Regions from separate parts of the Bradyrhizobium diazoefficiens genome, predicted to be linked through region 2. Evidence: predicted binding sites of a transcription regulator. Region 2 holds the regulator's gene; each other region holds the start of a gene.
What was found. The regulator LexA, encoded in region 2, represses DNA repair genes until DNA is damaged. The targets are predictions, from matches to a motif close to TGTTCNNNNTGTGTTCNG.
Positions count from the first base shown of each region.

Region 1 (7,259 bases), 3.4 Mb from region 2:
CGGCACCGCCGATGTCGACAATCTCTACGCGCGGATCGGCACAGAAGGGCCGCACATCAGCTTCGCCGGCCATACCGACGTGGTGCCGCCCGGCGACGAAAGCGCCTGGAGTGTCGGGGCGTTCTCGGGCGAAGTGAAGGACGGTTTCCTGCACGGCCGCGGCGCAGTCGACATGAAGGGCGGCATCGCCTGCTCGGTCGCCGCGGTGCTGGAGCATCTCGCCGCCAACGACGGCAAGCCGCGTGCGGACGGCACGGGCTCGATCTCGTTCCTGATCACCGGCGACGAGGAAGACGTCTCGATCAACGGCACGATCAAGCTGCTGAAATGGGCGGCGGAGCGCGGCGAGACATTCGATCATTGCGTGCTCGGCGAGCCCTCCAATGTCGAGACGCTGGGCGACACCATCAAGGTTGGCCGCCGCGGCTCGCAATCCGGCACGCTGTATGTCGACGGCGTTCAGGGCCACGTCGCCTATCCGCATCGCGCGGCCAATCCGGTGCCGGACATTTCGAGGCTGATCGTGGCCATCAGCGACGAACCGCTCGATCATGGCAGCGCGCAGTTCCAGGCGTCCAATCTCGAATTCACCTCGGTGGACGTCGGCAACAAGGCCAACAACGTCATCCCCGGTGAGGCCCGCGCAAAGTTCAACATCCGCTACAATGACAACCATACGCAGGCGAGCCTGCGCGAGCTGGTCGAGACGCGACTGACAAAAGCCTGCGGCAACCGCATCCGCGCCCGCATTGTCTGGGAGCCCTCGAACTCCAACGTGTTCGTCACCAAGCCCGGCCCGTTCACCGACCTCGCAGTGTCCGCGATCGAGGAAGTGACGGGCCGCAAGCCGGAGCTGTCGACCTCAGGCGGCACCTCGGACGCCCGCTTCATCTCGAGCTATTGCCCGGTGATCGAGTTCGGTCTGGTCGGCCAGACCATGCACCAGGTCAACGAGCGCGTGCCGGTCAAGGATCTGGAGAAGCTGACGCAGGTGTATCGCGGGATTTTGACGCGGTATTTTGGGTAGGGTGCTGTTGTCGCCACAAGCTCCGCTGTCATCGCCCCGCCTTGTGCGCAATTGCGCACTGGGGCGGGCGATCCAGTATTCCAGAGACGGTGCTTGAGCCGAGAAGCCGCGGCGTACTGGATGCCCGCCTTCGCGGGGCATGACACCGAGGGCGTAGTGAGAGCGCGCGTACTCCGCACTCTCGCTCACCTCAATAATCCACCTTCACCAGATACAGCCCCTCAGGCGGCGCGACGATGCCGCAGGCGGCGCGGCTGCGGGCCTCTAGCGCTGCGGAGAGATCGTCCGCGGTCCAGCGGCCTTCGCCGACCCAGACCAGCGAGCCCACCATCGAGCGCACCTGACTGTGTAGGAACGAGCGCGCCGACGTGACGATGGTGATCTCGCGCCCATCGCGCAGCACATCGAGCTGATCGAGCGTCTTCTCGGGCGATTTCGCCTGGCACTCGGTGTCGCGAAAGGTCGTGAAGTCGTGCTTGCCGAGCAGGCGCTGCGCCGCTGCATGCATCGCGTCGGCATCGAGCCGCCGCGGCACGCGCCAGGCATGGCCGATATCGAGCGCGAGATTGGCGCGGGTGTTGATGACGCGGTAGCGATAATGGCGCTTCACGGCCGAGAAGCGCGCTTCGAACGTGTCGGGCACGATCTCGGCCTCGAGCACCGCAATCGGATGCGGGCGCAGATGCGCGTTCAGCCCGTCACGAAAACGGCCCGGCGGAAATTGCTTCTCGATGTCGACATGCGCAACCTGGCCGCGCGCATGCACGCCGGCATCCGTGCGGCCGGCGCCATGCACCCGCAGATCCGCGCCGGTCATCGCCTTCACCGCCGCTTCCAGCGCACCCTGCACCGAGGGCAGCGTGTCCTGGACCTGCCAGCCGAAGAACGGCGCGCCGTCATATTCGATGGTGAGCTTGTAGCGGGGCATCAGATGAGCCGCATGGGCGGCTCGACCTTCACGCCGCGCAAGAAGTCCACCGCCTGCATCCGGGCCTTGCCTTCGCGCTGCAGCTCGAGGATGCGGATCGCACCCTCGCCGCAGGCGATGGTGAGCTGGCCATCGAGCACCTCGCCCGGCGCACCGGCGCCCTTTGCGAGCTCACAGCGCAAAATTTTTACGCGCGCATTCTCCGTAATACCGGCGAGCTCTGCCCAGGCGCCGGGAAACGGCGACAGGCCGTGGATGTGGCGCAGCACCGCGTGCGCGGACTTGCTCCAGTCGATCCGCGCCTCCGCCTTGTCGATCTTGGCGGCATAGGTGACCCCGTCCTCGCTCTGTTTTTTGAGCTGGAGCGCGCTGCGGTCGAGCGCGGCCATCGCGCGCACCATCAGATCGGCACCAAGCCGGGACAGGCGATCGTGCAGATCGAGCGCGGTCATATTGTCGGTGATCGCGAGCCGCTCGGCCATGGCGACGTCGCCAGTGTCGAGACCGACATCCATCTTCATCACCATCACGCCACTCTCGGCATCGCCGGCCATGATCGCGCGGTTGATGGGCGCCGCGCCGCGCCAGCGCGGCAGCAGCGAGGCGTGAAGGTTGTAGCAGCCGAGCTTTGGCGCATCGAGGATCGCCTGCGGCAGGATCATGCCGTAGGCGACGACGACGGCGGCATCGGCGTCAAACGCGCTAAACGCGTCGAGCGCTTCCTGCGTCTTCAGCGTCTTCGGCGTCAGCACGGGCACGCCGAGCTTTCGCGCAGCCTCTTCAACCGGGGTTGGCTGCAATTGCAGCCCGCGCCGGCCGCCCGGCTTCGGCGCGCGGGTATAGACGGCCACGATCTCGTGGCCGTGCGCGACGAGCGCGAGCAGCGTCGGCACGGAGAAATCGGGCGTGCCCATGAAGATCAGGCGGAGGGGCATCGACGGAGAACCTTACTCCGCGCGCTTGGCGGCTTTCTCGAACTTCTTGATCACGCGGTCGCGCTTGAGCTTTGAGAGATAGTCGACGAACAGCACGCCGTTGAGATGGTCGATTTCGTGCTGGATGCAGGTGGCGTAGAGGCCTTCGGCATCCTCCTCGTGCACCTTGCCGTCCAGATCCGTGAAACGCACGCGCACTTTCGCCGGCCTCTCGACTTCCTCGTAATATTCGGGGATCGACAGGCAGCCTTCCTCGTAGACCGACAGATCCTCGGACGACGCGATGATCTCGGGATTGATGAAGACGCGTGGCTCCGGCTTGGTCTCGCCGTCCTGGTTGGGCTTGGCGAGGTCCATGGTGATCAGCCGTAGCGGCTGCGCAATCTGGATCGCCGCCAGGCCAATGCCGGGCGCGTCGTACATGGTTTCGAACATGTCATCGGCAAGCTTGCGGATCTCCGGCGTGACCTTCTCGATCGGCTTGGAGACCAGACGCAGCTGCTTGTCGGGCAGGATGATGATTTCTCTGAGGGCCATGGCGGGCGATTTAAGCCGCGCGCGACAAGCGGTCAATGCGGCCGGGAACGCGTTAACACTCCGCTAACCATAAAACTTGTTTCGTTAATCATAAAAATTAGGGGTCGATTAACCATAAATGTTCGCTATTCGTTCGTATGACCTGGCGAATCGGCTAGAAGGGCTGGCATGAACGAGATCATTTTCATGCTTGGCGACTGGCCGCTGCGTACACTCGATGCGCTGATCGGCTTCGGCGCCCTGGTCCTCATCCTGCTGATCATCATTGCGGTCGTGATCGCGCGGTCCGGGCGGCGCGGCGCGGAACTCGCGATGGCGAGCGCCATCCGCGCCGACGAGCTGGAGGAGCGCCTCAGCCAGGTCCTGCACGCCCAGAGCGAGGCCGCCGGCCGAGCCGACGCCATGACCCAGGCACTGGCCGGCCGCCAGGCCGAGATGGCCCGGGCGGTCAACGAGCGGCTGGATTCGGTGACCCATCGGGTCGGCCAGTCCATGGAACACTCGACCCGCAACACCATGGAGAGCCTGCGCGCGCTGCACGAGCGGCTCGGCATCATCGACAACGCGCACAAGAACCTCACCGACCTCACCACGCAGGTGACGACGTTGCGCGACGTGCTCGCCAACAAGCAGTCGCGCGGCGCCTTTGGCCAGGCGCGGATGGAGGCGATCGTCCAGGACGGCCTGCCGAAGGGGGCTTACGAATTCCAGTTCACGCTCTCGACCGGAAAGCGGCCCGATTGCGTCGTGTTCCTGCCCGACAAGCGCCCGCTCTGTATCGACGCAAAATTTCCGCTGGAGGCGATGACCGCGCTGCACGACGCCCGCACCGACGAGGAGAAGCGCGCCGCCACGCAGCGGCTGCGCGGCGACGTGATGAAGCATGTCAGCGACATCGCGGAAAAATACCTCGTCACCGGCGAGACCCAGGAAATGGCGCTGATGTTCGTGCCATCGGAATCGGTCTACGCTGAGATCCATGATGGTTTCGACGACGTGATCCAGAAGGCCTATCGCGCCAAGGTCGTGCTGGTGTCGCCCTCGCTGCTGATGCTCGCGATCCAGGTGATGCAGCAGATCATGAAGGACGCGCGCATGCGCGACGCCGCCGACCAGATCCAGACCGAGGTGATCAAGCTCGGCGACGATCTCGGCCGCCTGCGCGACCGCGTGCTGAAACTGCAGAAGCACTTTGCCGACGCGAACGAGGACGTCCGCCAGATCCTGATCTCCGCCGACAAGATCGAGAAGCGCGCAGGGCGAATCGAGGAGCTCGATTTCAGCAAGACCGACGCGCCCGCGGACGGCCCGCGGCTGGTGGCGTCAGGCGCGGCCGAGTTGTTTCCGAGGAAGCTCCAGGCGGGGGAGTGAGATTGAGGCGCACTGTCATGCCCCGCGAAGGCGGGTATCCAGTACGCTGGGACGGCTGTGGTTGAATCCAGACGCCGGTGGGTACTGGATCGTCCGCCTTCGCGGACGATGACACCGAGAAGGCGACGACACCTCCCTCGTGGCCCCCAGAATCTGCTAACACCTTCCCATGACCGCACCCGACGCGACCTCGCCCGCCGGAACTGATGCCCCCGCGACCTCCTGGCACGACAGCCTGGCTGTTTACCTGCAACCGCGGGTGCTGATCGTGCTGTTCCTCGGCTTCTCCTCGGGGCTGCCGCTGGCACTGTCGGGGTCGACGCTGCTGGTGTGGATGCGCGAGGCCGGCGTCGATCTCAAGACCATCGGACTGTTTGCGCTGGTCGGCACGCCCTACACGCTGAAATTCCTCTGGGCGCCGCTGGTGGACGCGCTGCATGTGCCGCTGTTCACCCGCGCCTTTGGCCGGCGGCGCGGCTGGCTGCTGTTCTCGCAATTGCTGCTGATCATCGCGATCCTGCTGCTGGCGATGACCGATCCCGCGCGCTCGCCGTTCTACGTCGCACTCGGTGCGCTCTTGGTGGCAACGACCTCGTCGACGCAGGACATCGTGGTCGACGCCTTCCGCGTCGAGAGCCTGCCCGAGAGCGAGCAGGCCGCCGGCATGGCCGCCTACGTCGCGGCTTACCGCATCGGCATGCTGGTCTCGACTGCCGGGGCGCTGTTCATGGTCTCCGGCTTCGAGAGCACCGGCATCACGCGCAGCTCGGCCTGGATGTGGGGCTATGTGGTGATGGCGTCGATGGTGCTGATCGGAACGATCACGGCACTCGTGGCGACCGAGCCCGAGCCATCGGTACGGGCGGAAGCTGCGACGCACGAAGAGTCCGCATTCACGCGCGTGCTGCACGCGGCGATCGGCGCCTTCTCCGAATTCCTGTCGCGCAAGGACGCGCTCGCGGCGCTCGCCTTCGTCGTGCTGTTCAAATTCACGGACGCGTTCTCGGGCACCATGACCGCGCCGTTCGTGATCGACCTCGGCTTCACCCGCAACGACTATGCGGCGATCGTGAAGGGCGTCGGCCTCGCCGCGACCCTGATCGGCGGCTTTGCCGGCGGTTTTGTCGCGCGGCGTTACTCGCTGGCGACTTCGCTCTGGATCGGCGGCGTGGTGCAGGCGCTGGCCAATTTGACCTTCTCCTGGCTCGCCATAGTCGGCACCAATCAATGGGCACTGGCGCTCGCGATCTGCGCCGAGAATTTCACCAGCGCCATCGGCACCGTGATCTTCGTCGCCTATCTCTCGGCGCTGTGCCAGAACCCGCTGCACACGGCGACACAATATGCGCTGCTCACCGCGCTTGCAGCGGTGGGGCGGACCTATCTGTCGTCAGGGGCCGGTTTCGTGGCGGATACGACCGGCTGGCCGCTGTTCTTTGTGATCTGCGTGCTGGTGGCGATCCCGAGCCTGGTGCTGCTGACCTGGTTGCAGAAGCGCGGGCATTTTGAGGCGCTGGGGCCGGTGCGGGTGTAGAGCCGCGCCCTCCTACTTCCTCACCAAACTCCACTTCGTGATCACGGCCTCGCTCATCTGGCCGGGATCGCTGGCGCAGGCGACCTCGTCGACCTTGACCGAGATCTCCTTGCCGGCGAACGATTTCAGCTGCGCGGCTTGCGCGTCGCCGTTGGGAACGAGCTGGAAGGTCTCAGGCCCGGTCTCGAGATCGCACAGCCCGTTCGGCGCCGGCAGGCGGCGCGGCTCGGAGGTGATCTGGTACATCGCAATCCGCTTGCCGGCGTTCTTGACGTCGCGCACTTTCATGGCGTTCAGCTCGCCCGAGAGCACCTCGCCGGCGCCGATCGGCTTGCCGGGCTTCGAGGGCAGCGGCGCCTCGCCGTCCTGCTGCGCGGCGATGGCCGGGGTCACCAGCAGCAGCATCGTCGCGACCAAAGCCGATCGTGTGGCGAATCGTTTCGTCATGTCGTCCGTTCCGTCAAGTCTGGATGGCTAGAACAGGGTCCGCTGCCGCATCGCGGCCGATAGCGTGCCCTCATCGAGATAATCAAGCTCGCCACCAACAGGCACACCATGGGCCAGCCGGGTTACTTTTACGTTGGCGTCCTGAAGCAGGTCGGTGATGTAATGCGCGGTGGTCTGGCCGTCGACGGTCGCATTCAGCGCCAGGATGATTTCGTGCACCTCGGCCGCATGCGCACGCGCGACCAGCGCGTCGATGGTGAGGTCCTGCGGCCCGACACCGTCGAGCGGCGACAAGGTCGCGCCCAGCACGTGGTAGCGCCCTTGGGTCGCATTGGCCCGCTCCAGCGCCCAGAGATCGGCGACGTCGGCCACAACGACGATGATGGCGGGATCGCGCTTCGGATCGGTGCAGACGGTGCAGGGATTCTGCGTGTCGATGTTGCCGCAGGTCTTGCAGACTTGCACCTTATCGAGGGCGAC
Region 1 covers NZ_CP067102.1:7,612,131-7,619,389, forward strand. Annotated here, with positions in the region: gene dapE (succinyl-diaminopimelate desuccinylase) at 1-1,027, shown strand, start outside; gene truA (tRNA pseudouridine(38-40) synthase TruA) at 1,218-1,955, opposite strand; gene fmt (methionyl-tRNA formyltransferase) at 1,955-2,890, opposite strand; gene def (peptide deformylase) at 2,903-3,427, opposite strand; gene JJC00_RS35530 (DNA recombination protein RmuC) at 3,596-4,798, shown strand; gene JJC00_RS35535 (AmpG family muropeptide MFS transporter) at 4,968-6,332, shown strand; gene JJC00_RS35540 (hypothetical protein) at 6,345-6,779, opposite strand; gene recR (recombination mediator RecR) at 6,807-7,259, opposite strand, start outside.
Region 1: a site for LexA is predicted at 3,547-3,564, ahead of JJC00_RS35530 (DNA recombination protein RmuC). Genes of this name have one in related genera too.

Region 2 (7,259 bases):
GCAACAAGGTCCGCCTGTCGGCCAAGGCGGACGTGGCCGTGACGATGGAAGAGGAAAAGTAGGGCTGGGGCCCGCTCGTTCCTGATCCGTACCGCTATTCGGCCGCCTGCACGTTCCGGTAGCCTCTGCCCCTGTCGCGTATCGCAGGGTTGCTAAGGAATGGCAGAGCCGGGCCGGCCACAGCGTGCCTCGCAGGGGATCGCCGGGACTTGGCCGACGACCGGTCGGGCCGCGTCTGCCGGCGGCTTTGTGCCGGCGGGCTTTGGCGTTTGGCCCGCGATCGTCGGGACGCTGCGCGAATGGGCAAAGGCCGAAGCCGGCGCCGGGCGAGTGTTTCCCTGGGTGCCCATCGCCTTCGGCTGTGGCATCGCGCTCTACTTCGCCGCCGATCATGAGCCGGTGCTGTGGGTCGTTGCCGCGACGGCGGTGGCGCTGGCGCTCGGGGCGGTGTTGTTGCGGCGAAATCGTTGGTTTGCGCCGGCGATCATGATCGCGGCGGTCGCGGCCGGCTTTGCCATGGCGACGTGGAAGACGGCACGCATCGCGCACAATGTGCTCGCAAAGCCGCTTTATTCGGTGTCGCTGTCGGGCTTCGTCGAGACCCGCGACATCCGCGAGCGCACCGACCGTTTCGTGCTGCGCGTCACCGCGATGGAGGCGCAGGGCAGCGACGTCAAGCTGGAGCGCGTCCGCCTCTCCGTGCGCAAGGGCACCGCGCCCGATGTCGGCAGCTTCGTGCAGCTGAAGGCGCGGCTGATGCCGCCGCTCGCGCCGTTGCGGCCGGGCAGCTACGATTTCTCGCGCGACATGTTCTTCCAGGGCATCGGCGCCTCCGGTTTCGTGATGGGCGCGATCACGGCATCAGTGCCGCCCGATGTCGGAGGCCTGCGGCTACGCTATGCGGCGGTGATGCAAGGCCTGCGCGATGCGATCGACGCGCGGATCCGCGCCACGCTCGATGGCGACAACCGCGCCATCGCGACTGCGCTTTTGACTGGCCGCCGCGATGCGATCACCACGCCCGTCAACGACGCGATGTTCATCTCCGGCCTCGGCCATGTGCTGTCGATCTCCGGCTATCACATGGCCGTCGTCGCCGGCGTCGTCTTCTTTGCGGTCCGCGCGCTGCTGGCGCTGATCCCCGGGCTCGCGGCCGGCTTCGCAATCAAGAAATGGTCGGCCGCCGCGGCGCTGGTCGCGTCCGCATTCTATTTGCTGCTCTCGGGCGCGGAGGTTGCGACCCAAAGGTCGTTCTTCATGACGGCAGTGGTGCTGATCGCTGTCATGGTCGATCGCCGCGCGATCACGTTCCGCACGCTGGCGGTGGCGGCTCTGATCGTGCTTGCGGTCGCGCCGGAGGCGCTGGTGCATCCGAGCTTCCAGATGTCCTTTGCGGCAACGCTTGGGCTTGTGGCGCTGGTGCAGATCGGCATGCCGAACCTGTTCGCATCTCCCGATCATTCGACGACTGCGCGCATCGCCCTGTGGGGCGGTCGCGAGATCGCGATGTTGTTCATGGCCTCGATGATCGCGGGGCTCGCGACCACGCCCTATGCCGCCTTCCATTTCCACCGCGTCACGCCCTACGGCGTGCTCGCCAATCTCGGCGCGATGCCGGTGGTGTCGGCGCTGGTGATGCCTGCTGGACTGCTGGGATTGCTCGCGGCCCCGTTCGGGCTCGACGGTGTGTTCTGGTGGCTGATGGGAATCGGGATCGACTGGATGGTGGCGGTGTCGCGCTGGGTCGCCGCGCTGCCCGGCGCGATCGGGCACATCGCCGCCTTCGGCACCGCGCCGCTGATCGCTGCGAGCCTCGGCCTGATCCTGATGGGCCTGCTGCGCACGCCGCTGCGCTGGTCGGGCGCCTTCGTCCTCATGGCGGCAACCGTCTGGGGTCTGTCGGTCCGGCAACCCGACATCCTTATCGCCGGTGACGGCCAGAGCGTCGCGGTGCGGGGCAGGGACGGGCAGCTGCATCTGATGAGGACCAACAAGGACAATTTCCTGATCAAGGAGTGGCTCGCGGCGGACGCCGACCCGCGCGATGCGGCCAGCGCCTCGCTCAGTAAAGGCGTGTCGTGTGACGAGTCCGGCTGCGTGACGCCACTCGCCGACGGCCGGATGATTGCGCAGGCGCTGCGCATCGACGCGCTGAACGACGATTGCAGCCGCGCGGCACTGGTGGTGACGTCAAGGCCCGCGCCGCCGGATTGCGGTGCCATGGTGGTCGATCGGCCGCGTCTCGCGCGCCAGGGCGCGCTGGCGCTGACGCAGCGTGGCGACGGTTTTGCGATTGCGGCGGTGAAGTCGAGGGGTGCAAACCGCCCCTGGTCGCCGGCGGCGGCCGGCGATGGAGATTTCGAACGGACCCTCATGCCAAGGTCGGCGGCTCCGCGCGCCAAAGACGCAACGCCGTCAGAGGCCGACCTTCAGGCCGAGGACTGAGGTCGACCTATCAGCCGATCGGCAGACGCGGGGACGTCGAGTGGCTGTCGGCGATGACATGCGGCTTGTGCTCGCGCTCGCCGAGCGGCTGCGTCACGGGCAGCTGCAGCACGGTTGCACGCTGGCCTTCCACGAGCTGCGTCACCAGCACGTATTTGCCGTCGGGGAATTCGATCGCGTCGTGATGACGATCAGGAACGTGCGGATCGACCTTGCCGAACTTGCCGACGCGCGAGTTGACGGTGCGCGTCCAGATCCAGCGATTATCGTAGCGGACGTTGTCGGCGAAGGCGAGCTCCGTTCCCGGCAGCAGGCAGACCGCAACTGACATGTCGGCTTCGGAAGCGAAGCCGCGCGTCGAGGTGCCACGGAACGTTGTCGTGACGATCGTCTCGCCAACCTCTGCGGGACGGGTCGCGACGGCATGCAGGCTATAGTCACACATCGGGTGCTCCTCAATCGGGATAGAGCACCGCGCCTCTTCTGAGGCGCAGGCCTCTATCAGAGTGGAAGCCTGTGATCATATGCGATGTTGGGGGCAAATCTGCGGCTTGGATCCGCAAGCCGCCATCACAATATCTTTTTCAAATACGTGAGGAACAAAGCCTGCTCTCATGCATTTGGAGAGCCGTTCGGTCAACGGCCTGCGGGCGCTGACCAGCCCGCATACGGCCAGGCCGGCGGGGTGGGCCGTGTGACGGCGTTGCGGGCATCGCGGAATTGTTCGTTCGTTGCCTGCGGAGCTTTGTGGGCGTGATGCGGCTTTTGTGCCGCGAAGGCTTGCGACGCTGATGCTGCGATCAGCGCCATCGTGACAGTGCTCAATACGAGCTTGCGCATGGTGGCCTCCTCGGTCTTCTTAAAGGCCTGCGAAGCGATGCGTGCTTCGTTGCGGCGTGCCGAGGATGTAGCGCTGGAGAGGGGGCCGGATAATCTGTGCAAAACCAGAAAGACTATCCAGCCGGAGCGGACAATCGTCCGCTCCAATCGTTGATGGTGGTCGTCGATTGCGACGCGCTCAGTACTTGACGCGCTCAGTACTTGCGGTACAGCCCGATCAGCTTGCCCTGGATCTTGACCCGGTTGGGCGGCAGGATGCGGACCTCATAGGCCGCATTCGCCGGCTCGAGCGCGATCGAGGCGCCACGGCGGCGGAAACGCTTCAAGGTTGCTTCCTCGTCGTCGATCAGGGCGACGACGATGTCGCCGGTGTCGGCGCTCTCGTTGCGCTGGATCAGCGCCATGTCGCCATCGAGAATGCCGGCTTCCACCATTGAGTCGCCACGCACTTCGAGCGCGTAATGCTCGCCCGAGCCGAGCATGTCGGGCGGGACGCTGATGGTGTGGCTGCGGGTCTGCAACGCCTCGATCGGCGTACCGGCCGCGATCCGGCCCATCACGGGCACCGCAACGGGACGCTCACCCTCGTCGGCGGGCGGGCTCGACGTCGTGCGTACCTTGCCGAGATTGCCTTCGATGACGCTCGGCGTGAAGCCGCGGCGGCTGCCGGCGGCGGCCTGGAGCTCAGGCAGCTTGATCACCTCGATGGCGCGGGCGCGGTTGGGCAGGCGCCGGATGAAGCCGCGCTCCTCGAGCGCAGTGATCAGGCGATGGATGCCCGATTTCGAGCGCAGATCGAGCGCGTCCTTCATCTCGTCGAAGGAGGGCGGCACGCCGCTTTCCTTCAGGCGCTCGCTGATGAACCGCAGGAGCTCGTATTGTTTGCGCGTTAACATCTCGACCAAAATCCCCCGGTTGATGTCGTTCGATTCCGAGACGTGAATTCGGCAATAAGCCGCTGCACGCTCGAAACAAATCATGAACGGACACTATATGTTCGATACATGTTCCGCAACTGCTTAATTTACCGTGAACGCGACAAAGTTCGCGGAACGGTTGCGAACGAAGCGCTCAAACGGGCAGTCGCAGCACCTCGCAGGGCGCTCCCGCTTCGGCCTTCGGTGCGAACGGTTCGCGCACGAGAAGTGCCTGTGCCGCAGCGAGATTCGCAAGCAGCGAGGAGTCCTGGCGATTGACGGGAAGGGCGATCAGCGTGCCGTCATCACGCACATCGAGGCGGGCGCGCAGATAATCCTCGCGCTGGTCATTGGCGCCGACGTCGCGGCCGAGCACGGCGCGTTCGCGGCGGTGATGAACCATCGAACGGCCCGACAACGCGCGAATCAGCGGCACCATGAACAGGAAGCCGCAAACATAGGATGACACGGGATTGCCGGGCAGGCCGATCACGCGCATCGCCCCGAGCTGCCCGTTCATCATCGGCTTGCCCGGCCGCATCGCGATCTTCCAGAACGCCATCGACGTGCCTTCGTCGCGGAGCGCCTGCTGCACCAGATCGTGGTCGCCGACCGAGGCACCGCCCGTGGTGATCAGGATGTCGGCGCCGGATTCGCGCGCGCGGCGGATGCCGGCGGTGGTGGCGGCAAGCGTGTCGGCCGCAATCCCGAGGTCGATGGTGTCAGCCCCCTCGCTGCGGGCGAGCGCATGCAAGGCGTAGCCATTGGAATAGACGATCTGGCCATGGCCGGGCGTGGCGCCCGGCATCACCAGCTCGTCGCCGGTGGCGAGAATCGCGACCTTTGGACGACGCTGGACGCTAAGGTGCGGGTGGTTCATGCCGGCGGCGAGCGCGAGGTCGCGCTCGGTGAGCCGGGCGCCCTTGTGCAGCAGCACGTCACTCTCGGAGAAATCGATGCCGGCCGGCCGAATGTGCCGCCCGGTGACGGCTGCCTCCTTGATCGCGATGCGCTCGCCATCGGCGACGGTATCCTCCTGGATCACGACTGCATCAGCGCCGTCGGGAACGACGCCACCAGTGAAGATCCGGACCGCTTCGCCGGCGCCGACAGTTCCCGCAAACGGACGGCCGGCAGCGACCTCGCCAATGACGGCGAGCTGCGTGTCAATCCTGGCCGCATCGGCCGCGCGGACGGCATAGCCATCCATCGCCGACATCGCCTGCGGCGGCTGCGTCCGCCGCGCCGCGACGTCGCGCGCAAGCACGCGATGGAAGGCCGCGTCGAGCGCGACCGATTCCTCGGGCAGCGGCTCCGCACCCGCGAGCACGGCAGCGAGCGCATCGGAAACCGGCATGAGGGCCACGGGTGAAAGCTCCTGCTTGGGCAACGCAACGATCACGTTACGGCAAGCGTTCTAGCCGAGTGCGGGCGCCGAGGCAAAATGGCCGCCGCCTTTGACGATCTCCAGCGGGAAAGCGGCTTCGGCGCGCGTGAGATCGTAGCGCTCGCGCATGGCTTCCAAGTTTCGCTGAGGCGCCGCGCCGGGTATCACGACGGCGTTATAGGATTTCCCCTTGCCGAGCTTCCGTCTTCAGCGACGTCGGGCGCCTGGGGACTCTGATCGCTGTCGGGCATCGGATCGGCCTGGGCTTTCAGGTCGGCGGCCTTGCTCATCAGCTTGGCGGAAAGCTCGGAATCCGAGGTGGTCTTGGCGAATTTGACCAGCAGCGAGGCCTGCTTGGTGAGGTAGGTTTTGCCCAACACGATGATACGTCCGTTCGTTCGTAGACTTCCCAACGGACTCTAGAGTCCGGAAGCGGGCATTCCGTTCCCGGAACTCTGTACAAAAATGCACAGAGTGGTTTCCTCATTTCCGGATGCAATTGTTCTGGAATCGGCGGTCAGATCCCCAGCGCCTTCAGTGCGATGCCGACGTCGCGGGGCGAGGTGACATGCACCGCCATCAGCCCGCGGGCGCGGGCGCCTTCGACGTTCGCGGCGAGGTCATCGAAGAACACGATCCGGTTCGCGGGTACCCCCATCGCGGCGACGACGTGGTCGAAAGCTTCCGCATCCGGTTTGCGCAGGCCGATGCTGGAGGACAGATACAGCTCGCGGAAATGGCCGAGCAGATCTGCATACTCTTTCGAGAAATGATCCACGTGCGGGCGGTTGGTGTTGGAGAAGGCATAGAGCGGCATCTGCTTCGCCGCGCGCGGCAGCAATTCCGCGATGTCGGGCATCTCGCCGGCGAAGATCGCGTTCCATCCCTCCAGAAATTGCGCATCCGAAATGCCGATGCCGAGCGATGAGCGCAGCGACTGGAAATAGTCCTCGTCGCTGATCTTGCCGACCTCGTGCAGCTGGTAAGCCTCGCTGTCACGCTCATAGCGCGCCACGATGGCCTCGGGCTCGAGGCCTGCATGTCCCGCCCAGCAGGCGATCGCCCGGGAGAAATCGATATCGAGCACCACGCGCCCGAGATCGAACAGAAGCGCGTCCGCGCTGCCGGGAGAGAGAGATGTCATTGCGTCCTGTCTCGTCAGTATCGATAGGGCTCGTGGTCGAACAGCGGGAATGCGCTGAATACGCTCGGCGCATTGGTGGCAGTGGCCTGGTGCAGGCAGGATGTGTTGACCTCGGCGAACGAGGTGGCGCCCAGGAGGCCGAGGCAGCGCAGCACCTCGTCCTCGAGCAGCTCGAGCATCCGCGTCACGCCGGTCTCGCCGGCCGCCGCCAGGGCCCAGCACTGCAGCCGGCCGATGCCGACGAGGTCGGCGCCCGCCGCGATCGCCTTGACGATATCCGTGCCGCGGCAGATGCCGCCATCCACCATGATCTTGGCGCGGCCCTTCACGGCGTCGACGATCTCGGGCAGCACATGCATGGCGCCGCGGCCGTGATCGAGCTGGCGGCCGCCGTGATTGGAGACGTAAATCCACTCGACCCCGTGATCGACCGCGATCTGCGCGTCCTCGGCGGTGGCGATGCCCTTGAGGATCAGCGGTATCCTGAACTTGTCCTTGACCATCTTCACGGTCCGCCACTCCAGGC
Region 2 covers NZ_CP067102.1:4,179,216-4,186,474, forward strand. Annotated here, with positions in the region: gene JJC00_RS19455 (DUF2171 domain-containing protein) at 1-62, shown strand, start outside; gene JJC00_RS19460 (ComEC/Rec2 family competence protein) at 160-2,445, shown strand; gene JJC00_RS19465 (hypothetical protein) at 2,456-2,890, opposite strand; gene JJC00_RS19470 (hypothetical protein) at 3,082-3,285, opposite strand; gene lexA (transcriptional repressor LexA) at 3,480-4,181, opposite strand; gene JJC00_RS19480 (molybdopterin molybdotransferase MoeA) at 4,357-5,568, opposite strand; gene JJC00_RS19485 (hypothetical protein) at 5,754-5,969, opposite strand; gene JJC00_RS19490 (HAD family hydrolase) at 6,107-6,733, opposite strand; gene JJC00_RS19495 (alpha-hydroxy acid oxidase) at 6,748-7,259, opposite strand, start outside.

Region 3 (7,259 bases), 1.7 Mb from region 2:
GCCGACCAGCTTGCGTGCCACGGACCACAAGACGTCACGAAAGCCGGTATCTGCGTAAGGTGAGCGGGCGTAGCGGAACACGGACGCACGATCCCGCCCGCTGGCCGCGACGGCCTGGATGAACTGGGTGGTCTCCTCGATCCAGCCGGTGTCCAGCACCGCGCCGGCAGGGAGGAACATCAGCCAGGGCGAGCGGGCCTGGAGCGCCCCGGCGGCCAGCGCCGCGCCTTGCGAAGACCCCTCGCAGCCGACGAAGCGGCAGCCGGCGACGTCGGCAACGCGCTCGATGACGCCGTTGCGGGTGCCGTCGACCAGCAGAACTTCCTTGATGATGCCTGACGCGGCACCGGGGACCAGCGCGGCCAGAGTTGCGACAGCCGTCTGTTCGACGCCTTCGGTCGGAATGATGACGCTCAGCATGATTGAGACTTCGATGTCCGCAATTCGGGAGAAGCGTAACTCGTTATGATGTTGTCATAAACACGCGGCGCTGCCGAGCGCAACTTCTCGCAGGCCGCCCGGCGTGCGATGGTAAACCGAGGCGAGCCCATCGCAGCCGAATATGTCGCGCGCGGGGTGCTCACCTTGCCGAAAGTTTCGGCGAATTTCGGTTTCGTGAGCTTCAAACGGGGCGTTTCCCTGCCGATATCGTCGAAGGTGACGACGCCGTTCCGCGAGATTGCATCGGCAGTCTCACATGACGTGCGTAGGGAAAACGTGCAAGCGCCGCTGCACAGAGCGAGATTTGTCCAATGAATGCCGGTCAACTTCCCATTGGCGCGCCGCCGATATCGCCGAAGCCGGACGCCGCGCCGACCTTGCGGATCCGCGCCGTGATGCTGGGCGAACGCATCAATCCGTCGGGGCTCGAGCTCGGCGCGCTGGTGTCCTCGACGCCGGCTGCCTTCCGAGTCCATGGCGGCCTTGCCGTGATCTTCCGCTATGGCGTCGTGGTGATGATCGGGCTGTTGCCGTCGGAGGAGAAGGTTCTCATCGACAGTCTCAAGTCGCGCGTGATCGGCGAGCTCAGCCCCCATGAGGAGGAGACCGCGCAGGCGCAGCTTTGCCACGACGAAAACGCCGAAGCGATCCAGCCGGGCGGGCCGATCAACCTCTCGAAATTTTCCGACGAGCGACTGCTGCTGATCGCGGACGCTCTCGCCAAGAGCACGTCGCTGGCGCGCGACGAGCGGCGCGTCGCTGCGGTCTTCGACGTCATCGAGCCTTTTGCCCGCGAGCTCGCCGAGAAAGGCCGGACGTCGCGGCCGCGCAAGGGCATTCTGCAGCTCATTGGCAACGCGCTGCTCGTCCAGCAGCGCGTCGCCGGCCGCGTCGCGGTCGCGGAAAAGCCCGATGCGCTCTGGGAAAAGCCGCAGCTCGACCGGCTCTATGCGCGTCTTGAAGACGAGTACGAGCTGAAGGAGCGTCTCGACACGCTCGAGCGCAAGCTCACGGTCGTCGCGGAGACGGCCGATGCGCTGACCGACATCATCGACACCCAGCGCTCGCTCCGCCTCGAGATCGCGGTGGTGGTGCTGATCGTGATCGAGGTCGTGATTGGGTGTATTCAGATCTTTGCCGGGATTCACTGAGCGATCTGAGTTTGGTTGGCGGTGCGAGCCAAGGACGCGGTTAATCTCTCCCCGTCGGGGAGAGGTGTAGCAACACCTCGGCGCAATGGCGCGCGATCGTGAGCTCCTCATTGGTCGGGATGACGAGGACATCCACGGCGCTGTCGCCGGCATTGATGCGCTCGCGCGCCGCGTCATTTGCCGCGGGATCGATCCGGACGCCGAGCCAGGCGAGACGCTCGCCGATCGCGCTACGGATCTCCCTGGCGTGCTCGCCGATGCCGCCGGTGAAGACGAGGCAGTCCAGTCCGCCGAGCGTGTTGGCCATCACCGCGATCTCCTGTGCGGCACGGAAGGTGAAGAGATCGACCGCCTCGCGTGCTGCAGGATCGCCGCTCGCAAGCAGCGTCCGCATGTCCGCGGAGATGCCGGAGACGCCGAGCAGGCCGGACTCGTGATAGAGCAGGTGCTGCAAATCCTCCACCGACATATTCTCGTGTTGCAACAGGTAGAGCAGCACGCCGGGATCGATGGAGCCGCAGCGCGTGCCCATCACCAGGCCGTCGAGCGGCGTCAGTCCCATCGTGGTGTCGACGCTGCGGCCGTCGTGCAACGCGCAGAGGCTGGCGCCATTGCCGAGATGGGCGATGACGGTGCGCTTGGCTGCAAGCTCCGGCGCGATCCTGGCGAGACGCCCTGCGACATATTCGAATGACAGCCCGTGAAAGCCGTAGCGCCGCAGCCCACGCGCCTCGTAGCGTCCCGGAATGGCGAAGCGGCTCGCCGGCGGCGAAAGGCCGTGATGGAAGGCGGTGTCGAAGCAGGCGATCTGCGTCAGCGAGGGGCGGATCGCCCTGATGGTCCGGACCGGCGCCAGGCAGCGCGGCTGATGCAGCGGCGCCAGCGGTGTCAGCGCCTCGAGCTTGCCATAGATGTCATCGGTCAGTGCGACCGGGCCGGAATAATCCGGTCCGCCATGAACGATGCGGTGGCCCACAGCGCGCAAGCGGGCCTCGCGAAAACGCTCCTCGATGAAGCCGAGCACGTCGGCGAACAGATGACCGCCGTCCGCATCCGACGCCTCCCGCTGCGTCTCGAACAGCGCCTCGCCCGATGGGCTCTTTGCCACCAGCCGCGGCTTTGCTTCGTGCTCGTCGAGCAGACCTTTGCAGAGCAGGGCGGGTTCGCTTCCCGAGATCTCGAACAGGCCGAACTTGATGCTTGACGAGCCTGCGTTGAGGACGAGCACCGCGTCGGAGGCCGGCATCGTGTCAGCCCGCCTTGCCCGGCCAGGCCCAGTCGCGGATCACGGGCATGTCCTCGCCATGCTCGCGCACGTAACGCGAATGCTCGATCAGCGCGTCGCGGAACTGCTGCTTCACCTGTGCGGCCTTGGTCGCGAGCCCCGGCACGCGCTCGATCGCCTCGATCGCGAGATGATAACGATCGAGCTCGTTGAGCACGACCATGTCGAACGGCGTCGTGGTGGTGCCTTCCTCGGCAAAACCGCGCACATGCATGCCGGCATGGTTGGTGCGCTTATAGGTCAGCCGGTGGATGAGATAGGGATAGCCGTGATAGGCGAAGATGACAGGCTTGTCCGACGTGAACAGGCTGTCGAAGTCGCGATCGGAGAGGCCATGCGGATGTTGCTCCTTCGGTTGCAGCGTCATGAGGTCGACGACGTTGACGACGCGGATCTTGAGGTCCGGCAGCGCGTTGCGGAGCAGATCGACAGCGGCGAGCGTTTCCAGCGTCGGCACGTCGCCGGCGCAAGCCATCACCACGTCGGGCTCGCTGCCGGACGCCTCATTGCTGGCCCAGGTCCAGATGCCGATGCCGGCATCGCAATGCGTGGCCGCCTCCTGCATCGACAGCCATTGTGGCGCCGGCTGCTTGCCGGCAACGATGACGTTGATGCGATTGTAAGTGCGCAGGCAGTGATCGGCGATCCACAACAGCGTGTTGGCGTCCGGCGGGAAATAGATGCGGACGATGTCGGCTTTCTTGTTGGCGACGAGATCGACGAAACCGGGATCCTGATGGCTGAAGCCGTTATGGTCCTGGCGCCAGACATGCGAGGTCAGGAGATAGTTCAGCGATGCGATCGGGCGCCGCCATGGCAGGTGTCGCGTCACCTTCAGCCATTTGGCGTGCTGGTTGAACATGGAATCCACGATGTGGATGAAAGCCTCATAGCAGGAGAAGAAGCCGTGGCGTCCGGTGAGCAGATAACTCTCCAGCCAGCCCTGGCAGAGATGCTCGCTCAGCACCTCCATCACGCGGCCGTCCTGCGCGAGATGCACGTCGTAAGATTCGATCGGCTCCATCCAGACGCGTTCGGTCGTCTCGAACACCGCGTCGAGCCGGTTTGACGCGGTCTCGTCCGGACCCATGATGCGGAAGTTGCGCTCTTCGGCGTTGAGGCGGATGACGTCGCGCAGGAATTTGCCGAGCTCGCGCGTTGCTTCTCCCGTCACGCTGCCGGGCTGTGGCACTTCGACTGCAAAACTGCGGAAGTCCGGCAGCTTCAGCTCCTTCTTCAACAACCCGCCATTCGCATGCGGATTGGCGCCCATGCGGCGGATGCCTTCGGGCGCCAGCGCCTGAAGCTCTGGAACGAGCGCGCCGCTGGCGTCGAACAGGTTTTCCGGCTCGTAGCTCTTCATCCAGTCTTCGAGAATCTTCAGATGCGCCGGGTTCTCGCGGCAGTTCGCAACGGGAACCTGATGCGCGCGCCAAAAGCCTTCGACCTTCTTGCCGTCGACTTCCTTCGGGCCGGTCCAGCCCTTGGGGCTGCGCAACACGATCATCGGCCAGCGTGGCCGTGCGACGCTTTTTTGCCCCTCGCGGGCGTGCTGCTGGATCGAGCGGATGCTGGTCAACGCGACATCGAGCGCATCGGCCATGGTCCGGTGCATCAATTTGGGATCGTCGCCCTCGACGAATAGCGCCTCGTGGCCGAACCCGCGGAAGAGATCGCGGATCTCGTCATCACGCATCCGGCCGAGCACGGTGGGATTGGCGATCTTGTAGCCATTGAGGTGCAGGATCGGCAGCACCGCGCCGTCATGGGCGGGGTTCAGGAACTTGTTGGAATGCCAGGACGCTGCGAGCGGGCCGGTCTCGGCCTCGCCGTCGCCGACGACGCAGGCGACGATCAGGTCGGGATTGTCGAACGCCGCGCCATAGGCGTGCACCAGCGCGTAGCCGAGCTCGCCGCCTTCGTGGATCGAGCCCGGCGTTTCCGGCGCCGCGTGGCTCGGGATGCCGCCGGGGAAGGAGAACTGCCTGAAAAGTTTTCGCAATCCGTCCGCATCGCGCGCGATATCAGGATAGATCTCGCTGTAGCTGCCTTCCAGATAGGTGTTGGCGACCATGCCCGGGCCGCCGTGTCCGGGGCCGCAGATATAGATCACGTCGAGGTCCAGCGCGTGGATGACGCGGTTGAGGTGGGCGTAGATGAAGTTCAGCCCCGGCGTCGTGCCCCAATGGCCGAGCAAACGCGGCTTGATGTGCTCGGGCCGCAAGGGCTCGCGCAGCAGCGGATTGTCGAGCAGATAGATCTGCCCGACCGAGAGATAGTTGGCGGCGCGCCAGTAGCGATCGAGGAGATCGAGGTCAGTGCTCGCAGCGGCCGATTGTTGTTGATTTGTCATATTCATGGGGACCTCCACCCAGCGATCGTCATCAACCTTGTTCCGGCGAGATCGATCCCGAGATTGATACTTGCCGTCATCAGACGGGATCGGGCTCACGCGATGTTGCGTGAGGTCAAAGGTCAGCGCGCGAAGTTTGGGCAGCGCTACTGTGCATGGGGTTGTTTTCACGTTTTTCATTCTTGTTCTTGATTTGTTCCGTTTGCGTGCTATCTTGGCTTCATGAGTCCAGCATCTTCTTCTGCTCTCAAGCACCCGCCGGTCACGGCGCCCTCCGAGCCGGCGGGTGCGCCTGCTGATTTCCCCGAGCTTGGCGTCGCCATCGACCGCGCGCGCAGGCGGGGGCGGGGCGCACAGTCCAACGCCAGCGGCCGCTTTGAGGCCGAGGCGCGCGTCGCCTTCGACGACGGCTGGCAGAGTCTGGAAGAGCTGCCGCCATTCAAGACCTCGGTCGCGGTCGACACCTCGCGCAAGGTGATCACCCGCAACGACTCTCCTGACATCGGCTTCGATCGTTCGATCAATCCCTATCGTGGGTGTGAGCACGGCTGCGTCTATTGCTTCGCGCGGCCGACGCACGCCTATCTCGGCCTGTCACCCGGGCTCGATTTCGAGTCAAAGCTGTTCGTGAAGCCTGAGGCGCCGGCGCTGCTCGAGAAGGAGCTGGCGGCCGCCGGCTACGAGCCGCGGATGATCGCGATCGGCACCAACACCGATCCCTATCAGCCGATTGAGCGCGAGCGCAAAATCATGCGCGGCATTCTGGAGGTGCTGGAGCGCACCGGCCATCCCGTCGGCATCGTCACCAAGTCCGCGCTGGTCACACGCGACATCGACATTCTCGCGCGGATGGCCAAGCGCAACCTCGCCAAGGTCGCAATCTCAGTGACCTCGCTCGACCCGAAGCTCGCGCGCACCATGGAGCCGCGCGCCTCGACGCCGCCAAAGCGCCTTGAGGCGCTGAAGCAGCTCTCGGACGCCGGCATTCCCACCACCGTGATGGTCGCGCCCGTGATCCCTGCGCTGAACGATTCCGAGATCGAGCGCATTCTGGATGCCGCAGCCCATGTCGGCGTCAAGGAAGCCTCCTACGTGCTGCTGCGGCTGCCGCTCGAGGTGCGCGATCTCTTCCGCGAATGGCTGATGGCGAACTATCCGGATCGCTATCGCCACGTCTTCACGCTGATCCGCGACATGCGCGGCGGCCGCGACTACGACGCGAAATGGGGCGAGCGGATGAAGGGCACCGGGCCGATGGCCTGGACCATCGGCCGCCGCATCGAGATCGCCTGCGACAGGCTGGGGCTCAACAAGCGCCGCTCGAAGCTGACGACGGATCATTTTGCCAGACCGAAGCAGAACGGCGAGCAGCTCAGCCTGTTCTGAGGCTGAGGAGCGAACGAGGTGTGTGATGAGTAAGGAACTGCCGGCTCCGATACCGCGGCTCACCGTCATCACCCTTGGCGTGCGTGACATCCGCGCCAGCATCGCCTTTTACGACGCGCTTGGCTTTTCGCGCCGGCTGAGGGCGACCGGCGAAGCCGTTGCGTTCTTCGACACCGGCGGTCCGGTGCTCGGGTTGTTTCCCTGGGACCAGCTCGCGGCCGACGCCAAGCTGCCGGATCAGCCAAGGCCATCGACTTTCCGCGGTGTCACGCTGGCATGGAACTGCGCGACGCGCGAGGAGGTCGACGCAGTGCTGGCGTTTGCGCTCGGCAAGGGCGCCGCCCTGCTGAAACCCGCGCATGAAACCGATTACGGCGGCTATTCCCGCTATTTTGCCGATCCCGACGGCCATCCCTGGGAGGTCGTCGTCGCGCCCGGCATCGAGGTCGGCGATGATCGGCGGGTCCATCTAGCGGAGTAGGGATGTCTGAATAGCGGGAATTGCGAGGGTTCCCGGTTGCGCTGGCCGATCTGCTTGCGCACGATCCCGGCCATGATTCGGGACAAGTCTGCCAAGAAGCCAGCCACGGACGCGCCAGAGAAGGACGCTGCCACAAAGGCCACGCCTGCGAAGCCGCCAAGC
Region 3 covers NZ_CP067102.1:2,475,176-2,482,434, forward strand. Annotated here, with positions in the region: gene JJC00_RS11210 (glycosyl transferase) at 1-420, opposite strand, end outside; gene JJC00_RS11215 (RMD1 family protein) at 753-1,592, shown strand; gene JJC00_RS11220 (acetate/propionate family kinase) at 1,633-2,838, opposite strand; gene JJC00_RS11225 (phosphoketolase family protein) at 2,843-5,230, opposite strand; gene JJC00_RS11230 (PA0069 family radical SAM protein) at 5,453-6,616, shown strand; gene JJC00_RS11235 (VOC family protein) at 6,642-7,097, shown strand; gene JJC00_RS11240 (ribonuclease HII) at 7,170-7,259, shown strand, end outside.
Region 3: a site for LexA is predicted at 5,414-5,431, ahead of JJC00_RS11230 (PA0069 family radical SAM protein). Genes of this name have one in related genera too.